DNA from 2 places in the Bacillus sp. BC08 genome. Region 2 is predicted to be linked to the other one. Evidence: riboswitches for the same ligand, from Rfam matches in the RefSeq annotation. Region 2 holds a riboswitch; the other holds the start of a gene.
The links. Region 2 has a riboswitch for S-adenosylmethionine ahead of ACXVYO_RS00755 (ABC transporter permease). Riboswitches for the same ligand answer to the same signal wherever they lie in the genome.
Positions count from the first base shown of each region.

Region 1: another riboswitch for S-adenosylmethionine. It lies ahead of ACXVYO_RS13215 (ECF-type riboflavin transporter substrate-binding protein); the one in region 2 lies ahead of ACXVYO_RS00755 (ABC transporter permease).

Region 1 covers NZ_JBTGPA010000031.1:487,127-495,527, forward strand. The annotation lists gene ACXVYO_RS13190 (serine/threonine protein kinase) at 121-1,002, shown strand; gene ACXVYO_RS13195 (LytS/YhcK type 5TM receptor domain-containing protein) at 1,091-2,359, shown strand; gene ACXVYO_RS13200 (YjcZ family sporulation protein) at 2,452-2,559, opposite strand; gene ACXVYO_RS13205 (energy-coupling factor transporter transmembrane component T family protein) at 2,695-3,495, opposite strand; gene ACXVYO_RS13210 (ABC transporter ATP-binding protein) at 3,488-5,188, opposite strand; gene ACXVYO_RS13215 (ECF-type riboflavin transporter substrate-binding protein) at 5,199-5,747, opposite strand; SAM riboswitch class I at 5,887-6,002, opposite strand; gene ACXVYO_RS13220 (aspartate/glutamate racemase family protein) at 6,153-6,836, shown strand; gene ACXVYO_RS13225 (macrolide family glycosyltransferase) at 6,886-8,064, opposite strand.
Region 2 covers NZ_JBTGPA010000007.1:60,378-68,778, forward strand. The annotation lists gene ACXVYO_RS00745 (ABC transporter ATP-binding protein) at 1-301, opposite strand, end outside; gene ACXVYO_RS00750 (ABC transporter permease) at 258-1,262, opposite strand; gene ACXVYO_RS00755 (ABC transporter permease) at 1,279-2,196, opposite strand; SAM riboswitch class I at 2,331-2,436, opposite strand; partial or broken gene ACXVYO_RS00760 (DUF3951 domain-containing protein) at 2,540-2,712, shown strand; gene ACXVYO_RS00765 (hypothetical protein) at 2,729-3,232, opposite strand; gene ACXVYO_RS00770 (multidrug effflux MFS transporter) at 3,483-4,733, opposite strand; gene ACXVYO_RS00775 (DUF3981 domain-containing protein) at 4,862-6,580, opposite strand; gene ACXVYO_RS00780 (MFS transporter) at 6,659-7,192, opposite strand; gene ACXVYO_RS00785 (FAD-binding protein) at 7,189-8,401, opposite strand, start outside.

The sequences.
Region 1 (8,401 bases), on a different contig from region 2:
ACCTTCTTATAATTATTTATTATTATATTTATAAAATTTCATGTGATTAACATAGGATTTTCACAGAATATGTCGAATACTGAAATATACAACTTAATTATAATAAATGTGAGGTATATTATGAAAGCTAATCCAGTTGAAATTCAGTTGAATCAATTAACATTCCAATTAAAAGAACATCATAATTTTGATTGGCTTACGAAATTAGGAACCGTATTTGCAATTTTTGACCAGCAAGATTCAGGTAATCTATCTTTCGGTGTAGAAAAAGATGGGCATAAGAAATTTATTAAATATGCAGGAGCAAATACAATTGCATATAACGGCAAAATCAGTGATGCTATTGATAAATTAAAAAATTCAGTTTCCCTATATGAGACATTAAAGCATGACTCACTTATAAAACTAATTGAACACTTTCCAGTTCACTCTGGATATGTATTAATTTTCGATTGGTTTGATGGCGAATGTCTCCATTCGCATTGGAGTTTTCCATCCCTTGAGAAATATAGAAATCCAAACTCTCCATTTTATAAATTTAAGCAATTATCAGTTATGGAACGAATTCAATCCTTAAATTCTATTTTTTCTTTCCATACATATGTCGAAAAGAAAAACTATGTAGCAATAGATTTTTATGACGGTAGTATTTTATATAATTTCCATACAAATGAAACGCTGATTTGTGATATAGATTTATACAATAAGAAACCCTATGTAAATACAATGGGACGACTATGGGGATCTTCACGTTTTATGTCCCCTGAGGAATTTCAGCTAAATGCTATGATTGATGAGAGAACAAATGTATTTAATATGGGGGCAATGGCTTTTGCGCTTTTAGGTGGTGAAAAAGATCGTTCCTTTATAAAATGGGAAGCAAGTAAGGAGTTATATGAGATAGCTTTTCGTGCTGTAAGTGAAAACCGTACGGAACGATATGCCTCAGTTGAAGAATTTTATGAGGAATGGTTAAACGTGTCAAATATTGAAAAGATATAAATCTATATTATAAAACAAATATATAGTTTATACTATAATTATGTATAATACATATGAAATAGAAATTAAAAATAATGAGGCAAATATTATGAACTTTGTTTATATTAATCAAAACGTACTAAATAATCTTCTTTATATTTTAAGTAGTATATTTATTTTCTATTTTATATATGATAGCGGGCGCTATTTAAAGAAATATAAAAAGCTACTTATTATCCTTTGTACGAGTATCCCTCTTATTTTATGTATGCGCTATCCGATCTATATGGATGAAAATTGTATTCATGATTTAAGACAAATACCAGTTATAGTTGGTACACTTTATGGTGGATTCCCTGTCGGTATAACATTGTTGGCTATTTTATTAATTACAAGAATTGCATTTTATGGATTTAGTATGTTAACCATACTCGTTTATGGCACAATGTTTATCATTACAGCATTCGCATCCGCAAAATTTAATAAGTATAATAGAAAAGTTAAAGTAGCTTATGGAATGTTTTTAACATTTTTTCTAGCAATATTTACAACTGTAATTGTATTAACTTTATCGGATTTTGAAGTGAATAATTTATACATTATTTATTTCATACTATTACCAACTTTTTTGATGTTGTTTGTCATTTATTTTAATGAAGTTTTAAAAGATGCAGTATGTATGCGATCGAAGTTAATTAAAATGGAAAAAATGGAGATAGTTAGCCAACTCGCTGCTAGTATATCGCACGAGGTAAGAAATCCCTTAACTGTCGTAAAAGGATTTACTCAACTTTTAAAAACACCAAATTTAACTCCAGAATCAAGAGACAAGTATATTGAACATATACTTGAAGAATTACACCGCGCCCAAGGCATTATTGATGATTATTTAACGTTTGCCAAACCTGCTTCAGAAAAATTAGATCATATTTCAGTAGAACAAGAGTTAAATCGAGTTATTAATATGATCTTGCCATTATGTAATATGAATACAATACATATTACAAAAGATTTTTCTATGGCGACAATTGTTGGTAATAAACAGCACTTTCAACAATGCTTTTTAAACTTAATAAAAAATGGTATTGAAGCAATGCCTAATGGTGGTACTTTAAATATCTCTTCAGCTATTAGTAATAATAAAGTTATCATACGAATTGAGGACAGTGGCATTGGTATGTCACAAGAGCAAATAAATCGATTTGGCGAACCATATTTTAGTACAAAAACGAAAGGTACAGGTTTAGGTACCATGGTTGCTGTTAAGATCATTGAAACGATGCAAGGTAGTTTAAAAATCCGAAGCGTTATTAATAAAGGTACAACTTTGACAATTACATTCCCAAAATGGAATACGAACTCATCTAAAAACAAATAAAAAAGGAGCATTTATGCTCCTTTTTTATTTGTTTCGATACATAAGTATCTTCTATGTTTTTTTAGTTTACATTTGTGGATACTAATTAGAAATTAGTATCCTCCGCCCCAGCAGCTGCATCCAACGATAATTAATAAAATAAATAACACAACTAATAAAGCGAAACCTCCACCAAAACCACAAGAACCACCGTAACTCATAATTTCTCCTCCTTTTGGTTTGAAAACTAATAGGTAGTTGATCATTTTAACTGGTTCGTATTATACATTATGTAAATATCCCTTTTTTGAGCATGTCTACAAAAAAATAAGTAAAAGCACTCATTTGAGAGTGCTTTAAAATGGATACCAAAAGGTTTGAAATACATGTAACTTTAAATATATTGCTACAATTAAAATAAAAACACCTACAAATAAAGCAATGAAATCCCTGCTTTTTGCTTTATTTGTATAAAACCACGTACGTTTATCCTTCTTTCCAAATCCTCTTAAATCCATTGCATTTGAAACTGTATCGATTCTCTCTAGTGAATGAATAATTAAAGGCCAGAAAATTAAGACACGGTTTTTCATACGAGTCCATAAACCTGCTTCTCCTTTTTCAAAAGCTATCCCTCTCGCCTCTTGAGCATGTTTAATAACTTTATATTCGGACTGAATATTAGGTATATAACGTAACGCAATTTTTATTGCATAGGTTATTTTATAATGAATTCGAAATTTACTTAAGCTACTTACAAATTCACTTGGATCAGTCGTATAAATAAAAATAAGTGTAAATGGTAATAACGTAAAATATTTTAATGAAAGTGTAGCCGCATAAAATAATGTTTCATAAGTAATTGTCGCATATCCGATTTGTAAAAACGAAGTATATGATTCAGTTAATTCAGACCCATGGGTTGGTGTAATAAATAAAATCATGACAGAATTTAATAAACTAAATGTAAATATTACACTAAAAACAATTAAAATTTTACGAAATGGAATTTTTGCAATTAGAAGTCCGATGCAGCCAATCATAAATACAATAAACAATATACGAAAATCAAAAAACAAAAAAGTAAGCGTCATACAAAAAATAAATAACAATAATTTCACTGCTCCATCCATACGATGAAAGTATGTACTATACAAGTTCCTCCCTCCTAGTAACCTCAAAATAAAGTTCTATAAACCTTTCAGGATAGGAAATCCCACTAAAGTTAACTAGCTTGAATAAAGAACTTTCCCTTAGGTTCGCTCTTTGCAGCGTTCTTGAATGACCTAATACGATAGACGCAGTATTATTTGCAATAATTTCCCCTTTATGTAAAACAATTGCTCTATCTGCGTATTCTAATGCGAGATTCATATCGTGTGTGATAAAAATAAAAGATATTCCCTTTGCGGCTAGTTTTTTAATAAACGACATAAACTGTTTATAATGATAATAATCTTGTCCCGCTGTCGGTTCATCTAAAATGATCAGTTTCGGATTTGTCATTAGTACAGATGCAATCGTTACTCTCTTTTTTTGTCCATAACTTAATGCCTGAATTGGCCAGTTTCGAAATGGATACAAACCACAAATTTTTAACGTCTCTTCCGCTCTAAGCTTAATTTCTTCCTTTGAAACCTTTTTTAGTTTTAATGTAAATGAAACCTCTTCTATAACAGTAGGTTGTGTAATCATGTGATTTGGATTTTGCATCACATAAGATAGGACTTCACCACGTTTACGAATAGACCAAGAATTAATATTTACTCCATCAAATAAAATCCTATCATTTTTTGTTTTGTTTATGCCTATAAGACTATGAGCTAATGTTGATTTTCCAGCGCCATTATGACCTAAAAGTGCTACAATTTCCCCTTCTTTTATTGAGAAATTTACATTGTCTAATACTTTTTGTTTATTAGGATAGGAGAACGATAAATTTTCTACTTTTAATAATTCTTTGTTGGTAGGAGTGCTTTTACAAAAAACTTGCTTCTCCATCCACTCATTTATTGCGCTACTTACACTGTCTCTTTGAAGATTTTCAAATGGATATATTCCAGCATTATTACTATCAAAAGGTAATCTCTTTAATCCTTCTATGTACATAGGTTCTCTTAAGCCGATAGATGGTAATATATTTGACGTTAAAATCTCTTCTGGAGTGCCTATCGTAACAATTTCCCCTTCATCCATTAAAATGATTTTATCTAAATCCAGATTTAACATTTCTTCTATACGATGTTCAATAATTACAATTGTTTTATTATATTGTCTATGTATATCTTTAATAAGTTCTATTGTATGTAAGCTACTTACTGGATCTAAATTCGCTAAAGGTTCATCAAATAATAATATATCGGCATTCGTTGTTAACAAACCTGCTAGAGAAACAGTTTGTTTTTGACCTCCTGATAATTCATGTGGACTTTGTTTATGAAAAGAATGCAGCTTTACCTTTTTTAATGAGTCTGAAACAATTTTTTTCATAGTGTTTTGATTTACACATTCATTTTCTAAATAAAATGCTACATCTTCTTCTACTGTAAGACCAATAAATTGAGCATCTTGATCTTGCAAAATTGTTCCTACCTGTTTACTCTGTTCAAAAATACTCCCTTTCCTTGGGTCTTTTCCGGCAATTAAAATATTTCCAGTGCTACTCCCCCCATAAGAAAACGGGATTAGCCCATTGATACAATGAGCTAACGTTGACTTCCCTGAACCACTACGTCCAGCAATTAATACTTTTTCCCCAGGATATATATGAAAAGTAATGTCTTTTACAGTAGACTGCGCCGCATGCTCATATTGAAAGCTAAATTGTTCAAAAGAAATAACTGGTTGCATGTTAACATCCCTACTTTTCAATTTTTAAATGTGTATGTTTCTTATTAGACTTAGCTAGACCTATTGTAATTGGTAACCCAAGTACTAAAAATACAATAACATCCGCAATTGTTGCTCCTAATACTTGTATAACAATTTTGTCAAACGGTTCTCCCATCACAATAATATCGAATGCACCAGCAAATGTAATAGCAATGACAATACCAAGTAACCCCGCAATAGCTAAATAAGAAATATTCCCCTTATTATACGTCCCGTTTTTCACACTAAAGCCAGCTCTTTTTTGAATGAGTCCCATTGCAAATCCGATAATACCTGAACTAATAACCCATCCCCACCAAATACCCCAACCAGCGATTGTATCCGTTACAGTATGACCGATAAGTCCTATTAATAGTCCTGCCACAGGGCCAAATAACGCTCCAAAAACAGTTAAAATAGCTAATGCAGGTTTAATAAATGTATTTGGTGCAATTGAAAATCCCCAAAGTCCTAATATCCCGTATAATGCTGCTCCAATTCCGATTGCCACTACTAACTTCGTTGATAATTTGTTCATTACAATTCCCCTCTCATATTAGTCAACTTTAATTACTCTATATTTATTTTAAAAATGAATTATGCATCGACACTCCCTTTCTATACAACAAAAAATGACCTCTTATATAAGAGGTCATTTTCTTTCACGTTCAAGAATCCCCTTATCTTCCAAAAAACACATCGTGTCCTCTGCGGAATTAGCACCTTCCTATAAATGTACTTAGGGGTTGCTGAGGTTTCATAGGGCCGTTCCCTCCACCTCTCTGGATAAGTATTAATTTGTAATTCGTATTATGGCACTAAGAAGAATAAATTTCAATACTTTTCTGATTATTTTTATTTTTTGTTAAATGATACATTTAAATCATTGTATTCTTATCGGAATTATGAAATAATGAACTCACAATTGTTTCGGGAGGAATGTATGATGAAAGTAATTGGTTTAATTGGTGGACTAAGTTGGGAATCTACATCGTTATACTATAAACATATTAATACACTTACACTCTCTCAATACGATCAAAATGCAAAGCTTGTTTTATATAGCATGGATTTTGGTGAGGTAACTACTTTATTACAAAATCATCAATATGAAGAAGTGAAAAACGAATTAGTAACAGTTGCAAAAAAAGTTGAAAAGTCCGGGGCTGAATGTTTATTAATGTGTTCCAATACGGTCCATTTATTTGCTGAAGAAGTAGAACGGGAAATATCAATACCATTCCTTCACATCGGTGATGTAAGTGCTAAAGAAATAGTAGAACACAATATAAAACGTATTGGACTATTAGGAACGAGGCAAACGATGGAACAAGACTTCTACAAATCACGTCTAGCGAACTATAACATTGAGACAATCACCCCTATTAAAGAGGAGAGAGATTTTATTCATTATGTTATTTTAAATGAATTAAGTAAAGGGATTATTTCAGAATCATCAAAAGAAAAACTATTACAAATTACAAAATCATTAATTCAAAATGGTGCAGAAGGTATATTGCTAGGATGTACTGAAATTCCTTTGCTTATTTCTCAAAACGACCTTACTGTACCTGTTTTTGATACTGCTTTTATACATGCAAATACTGCTGTGCAGTTTGCAGGATAATAATATAAAAGCATAAAGGTTAAGCCTCTATGCTTTTATATTGTCCAAACTATTTATTTAAAAGAGATGTAATAACTTTGATTGCTTCTTTTGAACCACCACATTCTAAAAAACTATCATTCAGTTTTCGTATACCATGTTTATACTTTTCATTTGAAAGAGCATCTATTACCGCTTCATTTAGAGTTTGCACATTAACATGCTCTTTCAATAATCTATGTGCTGCTTCCAGCTCAGTTAATCTTTGTGCTATCATTGGTTGGTCTTTATCATGTGGAATTATGACAAATGGGACATTAAAATAAATAGCATCGTGCACACTATTCATACCGCCATGTGTAATAAAAACATCTGCTTCATTTAATATTTCTGATTGGGGTACGTATGAAGCAATTATAAAATTGTCTGGCGCTTTCTTAATTTTAGAACGATCATTTCTATCACCAATTGCCATTATAACTATTCCATCAAAATCTGAGAAAGTATCAATGCAAGTATTAAAAAAAGGTTCGAGTCCTTCAAGCAGTGTTCCCATTGAAATATAAATAACTTTCTTATCTTTAAGTAATTCAAGTGGAAACTCTACATTTGTTTTACGCTTTGAAATACTCGGACCAATAAAAATGTTATTTTCTCCGAACGCGTCGCTATTAGGTTGAAAATAACGACTTGTGTAAACGAGAGAAATATCACCCTTATTATGCATAAATTGAAGATTATTTTTGGGCTTTACTCCAAATTCGTGTTCCATTTGATATAATAATTTTTCAGAAAGTTCATCAGGATGGAATTGTATTTCTGCATTTGGATGAAAAGGTAACGTCTCCAAAAATTCTGGAGGAATTAAAAATATAGGAGAAGAAACTACGCCTGGAATTTGTAAATACTCCTTTACTAACTCTCCAGCACCAAATATATCATAAATTACGAAATCAAAATTTATTCTTTCACATAATTGTTTTGTAATTTTTAATATATATAAAGAAGTTTGAACATGTACATGAAAGAAAGAATTCAGCCCAGATGAAGTTTCATTATCAATAGAAATCTCCTTTAATAAATCTGGATGGGTATATACAGTCGCTCCCAAATCTTCAATTCTGCCTCTAAAGCGTTCTGTTGTAATATAATGTACGTGATCACCCCGTTCAGTAAAGGTTTTGACTAAACTTAATGTAGGATTTACATGTCCTTCTGCTGGAAAATTAACCATCAAAATATTTAGCACTTATTTCTCACTCCTTACATTTAAATACTCTTATTAATCATACTGTAAATATTACCGCCAATCTTCACCTAATAGTCCTATTATGCTCGCTACTTTAAATTGATAAATAATTGTCAGTTAATAACATAAAAAAAGCATCTACATAAGTAGATGCCTAACTGTGATAAGGAGTGTTCTGTGAGGTTAGAATAAGCTTTTCAGCTTGTCCTATGCTATCAATATATGATTTATTTTATAAAACGTGAATAATTGATAGAATTATTTTACCCATTTTATTCGATTAAATAGATAACATACCATTTCTACTTTATCTATTATACTATTATTCCTCGTTTCT
Region 2 (8,401 bases):
ACAGAGGGTCTTGAAAGATAAACGAAATATCTTTCCCTCGAATTTGATTCCACTCTGATTCTTGTAAATTCGTTAATCCTTGAGATTGGAAAGAGATACTTCCATCGTCAATATGAATAGCTTCTTGATTTAGTCCGATAATAGATTGTGCTGTAACGCTTTTCCCTGAACCACTCTCTCCTACAAGTGCAACAATTTCACCTTCGTTAATAGAAAAGGAAACATGCTTCACAATTGCTTGCTTACTATTCTCTTTTTCAACGGCCAACGTTACGTTTTCTAAAGATAAAAGCTGTCCCATGTTTTTTCTCCTTTCGATTCCGTTTTACGATTTTTGGATCAATTGCATCTTGCAAACCATCACCAATTGCATTAAATGCGAACATAATGAGCGCAATCATCAGCGATGGGAAGAAGAGCTGCCACCATTCCCCGCTTAATAAGGTCCCGAGCGCGTCATTTGTCATCGTCCCCCAGCTTGCTGCTGGTGACTGTACCCCGAGTCCGATAAAGCTTAAGAATGATTCTGAGAAAATTGCTGCTGGAATTGTAAATGATAAATTTACGATAATAATGCCTGTTAAATTTGGAATGATATGTCCGTATATAATCTTCATATGCGATGTACCTAATCGCTCTGCTGCAATAACAAATTCCCTTTGTTTTAAAGATAAGACTTGCGCCCTAACGAGACGTGCCATACCAATCCATCCTGTTAATGCAAGGGCAATAATGATTGTAAAAAGTCCTGGTTTCATAATGATTAGCAGTAAAATGACAATTAATAAGTATGGGATACCGTATAATACTTCAATTCCTCGTACAATCCACTCATCAATCAACGTTCCAAGGCGATTACGCCCTCTCACATATCCACTAAAGCCCCCAATTAGTACACCAAGTCCTATATCAAGAACGGCCGCTATTAATCCAACTACTAATGAAATTTTCCCTCCAGCCCAAGTACGTGCCCATATGTCTCTTCCTAAGTCATCTGTTCCAAACCAATGCTCACTACTAGGAGGTAAATTAGTTGCCTCTTTTACTTGTTCACTCGCAGTGAAAGGAGTTAAACTCTCACCGATAAGAGAAAAAATAATAATGAGTAACAATGTCACCGTTCCTAGAACTGCGATTGGATTCGATACAAACTTACGAAACACTTCTTTTTTTCGGCTAATTGTTTGCTGCTCTTTATTTATCGTTAATTCTTTTTTCTCTTCATTCGTTAATAACTGTTTATTGATTTCATAAGCTCCCATTTAAATGCCCCCCTCCTTACGTAATAGAACGAATACGCGGATCAACAATACGGTGAATAATATCTGTAATGAAAATACAAGAAATTAATAATGCACTATAGAAAATTGTTGTTCCCATAATTACTGGATAATCTCGGTTAAAAATACTATCTACAAAATATTTTCCGAGACCGGGAATCGCAAAGATCTTTTCAATAATGAAAGTTCCTGTTAAAAGCCCAGCCATTAACGGTCCAACAAATGTAAGTACTGGAACAATCGCATTTCGAAGGGCGTGCCTTATAATAATCTTCTTAATCGGTATACCTTTCGCTCTTGCTAATCTAATATAATCACTCTGCAATACTTCAATCATATTAGAGCGAACAAACCTTGTAATAACCGCGATTGGCCCTAATGCTAATGCGAAGGATGGCAATACCGTATGTTCGAATGTACCCCAAGACGCAACCGGTAACAGTTCAAACTGTATAGCAAATACTTGTATAAATAGTGGTGCTAGAATAAAACTCGGAATAGAAATACCTAAAATCGCCAGTAAGCTCACGCTATAATCAATTACTTTCCCATGATATAGAGCTGCAAATGTACCTGCTGCAATTCCGACTAATAATGAAATAATAAGTGCTTGTAAACCAATAATCGCTGACGGACCAAACCCTGTCGTTATAATTTCTGATACGCCTTGCCCCGTCGATTGAACGGATTCACCAAAATCAAAATGAACTACACCGTCTAAATAAGCAACATATTGATTCCATAACGGTTCATCAAGGTGATACTTCGCTCTCATATTCTGCACAACTTCTGCCGGAAAGATCTTTGCATCCGATGAGAATGGATCCCCCGGAATAATGTGCATAATCAAAAATGTTACTGTTGTAATAATCCATAGTGTAAACACCATAACTGATAGTTTTTTAACAACATACACTCCAATAACCCCCTAAACAAATGAATTTACTTTGTTTTATTTACATATTTGTTCCTATTACTTTTCCGCTTCTTAAAATACAAAAAGCCTTGATCTAAAAAAATAAGATCAAGGCTTAATAAACAAAGGCCCATCACTTATCTTTCAAGACTTGCTTGCTGGAATTAGCACGGTGTTCCTGTTACAGAACCCGCTGCTGAGGCGTCATAGGGCCAGTCCCTCTACCTCTCTGGATAAGTAAATTGCTATATTATTATTTGGTTCAAATTGTATATTTCGAATTATAATTCTGAAAAAATGAAAAGTCAATCAAATTGGATATATTTAGAAAAATCAGTTTTTAATTCTTTTATCGGAATTACCATTAACAATCGTTATACTTGTCATCCTCGGCTTCTACAAACTTTTTATAATCCATTCGATACTATTACCTGGCAAACCATTTCTATATTTCATGAAGAGCAACAAGTATTAGTATCCGAGGATGAAGACCGAGATGGTAAGAAGAAAAAATAACCTTGCACAGGCAAGGTTATTTTTTCGTTTCTGCTTGAAAACGTTTATAGTATGTTGATGCTGTTGCAAAGTTAATTTCTATATCACGAATCAATGATGAGTCTTCTTCTTTAGCTAACTTCTGTAATTTTTTCATCGCTTGTTCCGATTCATTCAAGAAACCAGCGTATACCTCATGTTCTTGCTCTTTCGACTTTGGAACACGAATTTCTTTACGTATATTATCGATATCTTCTAACATGCTCGTCGTTACCTTTTGCACATCTTCTTTATATGTAGCATTCGTTATTTCCTTACCGCCCTTTTCTTTTGCCACTTCAAATAACTGTAATGCTTTATTAATTTCTTTATTCATTTTCATATCGTATTTTTCATGTACTGCACGATATTCTTTCATCTCTTCTGTTTGCTCAGTAGATTGCTCTACCTTTTCTTTCGGTTCTTTCGTATCTTTATTTCCATTACATCCCGCTAGAAGGATCATACTTCCCATTACAGCAATACCCAAAACCTTCTTCATCTCTTCTTCTCCTTTTATCTACAGCTACTACTCATTATAGTTTCTTATATCTCCACTTGTTATTATACCGAGAACATCCTACTTTTTACACTTAAGACGATACCTTAATATACATGCCTACATTTTTGTCACAGTATCGTCACTTTATGCAAATAACTTTTGCATCACCTTACGAAGCTGTATGCGTTATTTCAAAGAAATGAAAAAAGAGCTGATTCAACACATGTTTGAATCAGCTCTTTTTTATAAATTAAGCCTCTAAATTTTGTCTTTGTTGCAGTTCAAACTGCTTCTCACTTCTTCTGGCCATAAATAGATAACATAACACAGCACCAATTTCACAAAGAGCTATTACAACACCCATCGGTAATGCGGTGTTACTTCCACCAATACCTACTAACGGTGCAACAAGTGCTCCTGAAATGAACTGTAATAAGCCTAATAAGGCCGACGCTGTTCCTGCGGCTTGTTTCTGATTTCTCATTGCTAACGAGAACCCAGTTGTTGAGACAACCCCAACACTTGATACAACAAGGAATAATGAACATAAAACACCAATTAAACCTATTCCTAGTACGATTGTCAGTAATAAAGATAGGCCACCAACAGCTGCGATAATAATACCAGCAACAAATAATGTCTTCTCATTCACTTTCCCTGCTAAACGACCCGTTACCTGACTAGCAATAATAATACCGATACCGTTGATTGCAAAGAATAAACTAAATTGCTGTGGTGATGCTCCGTATATGTTCTGCAACACAAATGGTGAGCCCGAAATGTATGCAAACATTGCCGCTGTTACTAGCCCTTGTGACAATGCATATCCCATAAACAGACGATCCTTTAACAGTTTTCCGTACGTCGCCAATGTTCCTGACAATCCACCCGTTTCTCTCTCTTCAGGAGGTAATGTTTCACGTAATACGAAAGTAGCTGATATTAACATGAATACACTAATTGCTCCAAGAACGATGAAGACACCGCGCCATGTTGTAAATTGTAACAATTGCCCTCCAATAATCGGTGCCAAAATAGGCGCTGCTCCGTTTACTAACATGAGCAGTGAGAAAAACTTTGTCATTTCAGAACCTGAATACATGTCACGTACCATTGCACGTGATATAACAATCCCAGCCGATCCTGAAGCTCCTTGTAAGAAGCGCAATAACACTAAACTCCAAATAGATGGTGCAATAGCACAAAGTAAAGAAGAAGCAACATAAATAATAAGAGCAATAATAAGAGGTTTGCGCCTTCCGTAAATATCACTAATTGAACCGACAAATAATTGTCCTACTGAAAGCCCAAGTAAACAAGCTGTTAAAGTAAGCTGCGCAAGGGATGCACCTGTCTGTAAATCATCCGTTAACTTCGGTAAAGAAGGCAAATACATATCAATAGATAATGGCCCAATCGCCGTAAGTGTCCCTAGTACAAGAATCATCCATAACCTATTTGTCTTTATCGGTTTATATATTTCTTGATTAACTCCATTCACTTTTTCCGTTCACCCTTTCCTATAACTACTAAATCGTAACAATTATAGTTACAACATAAACATACGTCAAGTATAGTGTATTTTCCTGTTTCATACTGTAAAAAAAAAGCGATAGAATTTCTATCGCTTTACTTTTTCAAATTACTATTTGCAAATTTAGATACGGAAGACATCGCCTCTCCTGTATCTAAATATGTGATTTGAATTGGATCTCCCACTTCTGTAAACATAGCATATGGGAATTTCTTCACAGGTATCATAAATACTTTTTGTTCATTCTCTAACAGTACGTACACAATTGTATTTTCACCTGATTTTTCTTTATATACACGTTGTACAACGCCTTCTTTTTGTGCCTCTTTACCATTTGAAGTTGGTCTAAATGAATCTCCACTTCCACTCAGCGCATTTTTATAATTCTCAAGCGCTTCTTTTTGCGTAGAACCTGTTGCAAATATTTTTGCATTAGAAGCATAGATAACTGTATGGGCACGTACTAATCCCCCGTCATCAATAACAGGTACAATCCAAGAAGGTTTACCATACACGTTATAAATAACCGGCATCGTTCCATGCCATTTCTCTCTCTTAAAGGAATTATCCACTACTTCCGCAGCAGCTGAACCATCCATAATTCCCTTCACTTCTTTTCCGTTATAGTAATACAACTTACCTGTACGCGCATCGATAAGCGAATAACCTAGTGCAGAATCTACTCCCTCTTTCGGAGAGGTGAAATCAGTAAAGTAATATAACGTTCCATCCTTACCGAAGATTGGTGTAACGCCTTCTTTCGTTCCCCACTCAGTCGGAATCTTCATATCCGTTTGCGAGAATTTTGTATTCCAAAATCCGTGAATGTATTTACCAAAATACGTATTTAATGTAGATGCGGTCTCGTGATTTAATACACCATCAACAAATTTAGGTGCCTTTCCTTTATCGTATCTTTTCACTTCACCTGTTTGTGCGTCTACGACTACAACGCCCTCTACTTCAAATCCAGATCTTCCCGAAATAAATTCACCATACGTCATTGTATAATACGGTTTCCCTTTATCATCAACTTCGAATTTAGGTTTCCCTTTAAAAATTAAATCCGGTTCTGCTTTTCGAACGACACGTTCTAATTTATTACCAAAAAACATGCTTGGCACATATTTCATTTTATAACCGAGATGCAGTTTCGCTTCCGCATCAGGATTCGTACCTGACATCGTTACGTACCCTGGAATTGTCTCAGCTTTACGTGCTTTAAAAAATCCTGAAACTTCAATTGGTGCTACATATAAAGCCTCACCATTTACCATTTGTGGCGTTAATTCTCCTAGCTCAAAATAAGCTACTTTCGGAATGTCCCCAAATACTTTTTTCATTTTATTCTCCGCTGTCTTTGGCGGCACTGTAAACGGCTGATCATTTTCAGTAAATGGCTCTGAAATATCTTTCTCTACTTTTACAACAGAATCATATTTCTTTTGTGAGATTACTATATCATGCAAATAACCAAAATAGCCGTAACTTGCTAGTAAAACAAACATTAGAAGTCCTTTTAACGTACCTTCTAATTTCCCTATTTGATCTTGCGAAAATAAAACAAGCCCAATTAAAATTGCTACTGCAACAGAATAATGAGTAAGAATCGAATCTGCTCGATCATCAATTAGCCAAAAATATTCATAGATTGCAATACCTATCCAAAATAAAACAGGAATAACTAAAATGGATGATTTCTTACCCTTTACAACCTTCTCATCCCCTTTCTTATCCACTGCTCGAAGTTTACTACCGCTTCTTGTCCATGGAATCAAAAACAAAGTGAGAATAGCTAAAATTAAAAATTTCATCAAAGGCAATGTCCCCTTTTCTTTTATCTTCCCTTTTAGTATAACAAATAAAGGGTATTCAGGTAAAAATGGGAATGATTATATTTTTTTACTACTTAATACAACTCCGCTTACTACATATAAGATAGATGCAATATAAAAAATCGTACCAATCGTAAAGAAATCTACTAAATATCCCGTTGCAATAATTGCTACTGCTCCTCCAATCGATGTCCACACATGATATTTTCCAATCTCATAACCAGCATTTTCTTGCACAACTTTTCGCGCTAACGATGTCTTCTCCGTATTACGCTGCACAGCACCTAAAATACCCATTACAATTTGAAGAATATATACATGCCATACTTCTGTTGCAATCGGGAAACAAAGCATTAATACAGCCATAGACCAGGCGTATATAATTAATAATTTCCGATCACCTACTCGATCAGACACCTTTCCTACTACCGGATATACAAGTGCTGAAGTTAAGGCAAATAAGCCATACGCCCAGCCAAACTGCGAGAAGCTATTCCCAACATTCCGAAGCAATAGAATGTAAAAAGGAAATACCATACTTCCCGCCATCATAATTATGCTTTGTGATGCTACAAATCTTCTATATGTCATTTGCTATACTCCTTATAAAATAAATTCACAAACCGTTCCTCTGGGTCTACTTCCTTCTTCTTCTGAAGGAACTCTTCTATGCGAGGATATGCTTGCTTTAGTTGCTCCTTTTCTGGATAAGAATAATACGGTAAATAATAACTTCCACTATGCTTTAAAGTAACATCAATCATCTTCTGAATGACCGCTTTTGTTTTCTTTATTTCATCCTCTGAGCGCCCTTGATTAATTAAAAGCACAAGCGCAAACATATCATCTTTCGCATAAGATAGTACCGCATTTTCATTCTTTTCTACATAACGAATGGTAATGTTAAGAAGGTTTAATTCCTCTTCATTCAAAACACTTCGCAAGTCATCTATATACGCTGTAAAACTATCTATCGGTACGAAATACTCCTGTAAAATCTCGGTCAAGTTTGGATTATCGTATTCCATAAAGGCACTATCCGATCTCATTACATTATTTCGTGTTTCGTACTTACCATTTGTATGTTCAAAATAACTTCTTTGTATATCCCAAAATGTATCCTTTCCCCAATCACTATAGCGTGATAAACCGAGTAAAAATTTTGGCGCAGCTATAATATTTTCTTCTTTTAATTTACTGTACTCTTCCCTCATATTTTGATTTTCCGCCAATGTATAATCTGTCACATACATCTCTTTTAAAAATGAATTGGGTGCAACAGAAATACGTGCTAAATGCATACGTATATTCTCGTCCCTTCGCACTTTATTCTTAAAATATGAAGAGTATTCTTTATAATCTAGTACCTTCGTATGCGCTTCATACAATTCATCATCTGTTAACTTTAGCGTCACATCTAAAATCACGCCAAACAATCCGTATCCCCCAATTACATATGGAAACAGATCAGCATTTTCTTCTCTACTTACATTACGCACCGTACCATCTGCCATTAACAACCTAAACGACTCTACTGTATCAATCAATGCCTCATGACGAATATCACGCCCATGCACATTTACACTTAATGAACCACCAACAGTAAAAATATTTTGAGATTGCATCACTTGAACCGCAAGACCATATGGATTGATTTTCTTTTGAATGTCATTCCATGTGACACCACTTTGCACCCTAATCTTCTTCTTCTCCGCATCGAATTCTAATATTTCATTATACCCTTTCATATCAAGCATCGTGCCGTTCGGATAATACGTCTGTCCTCCTTGGCTATGCTGC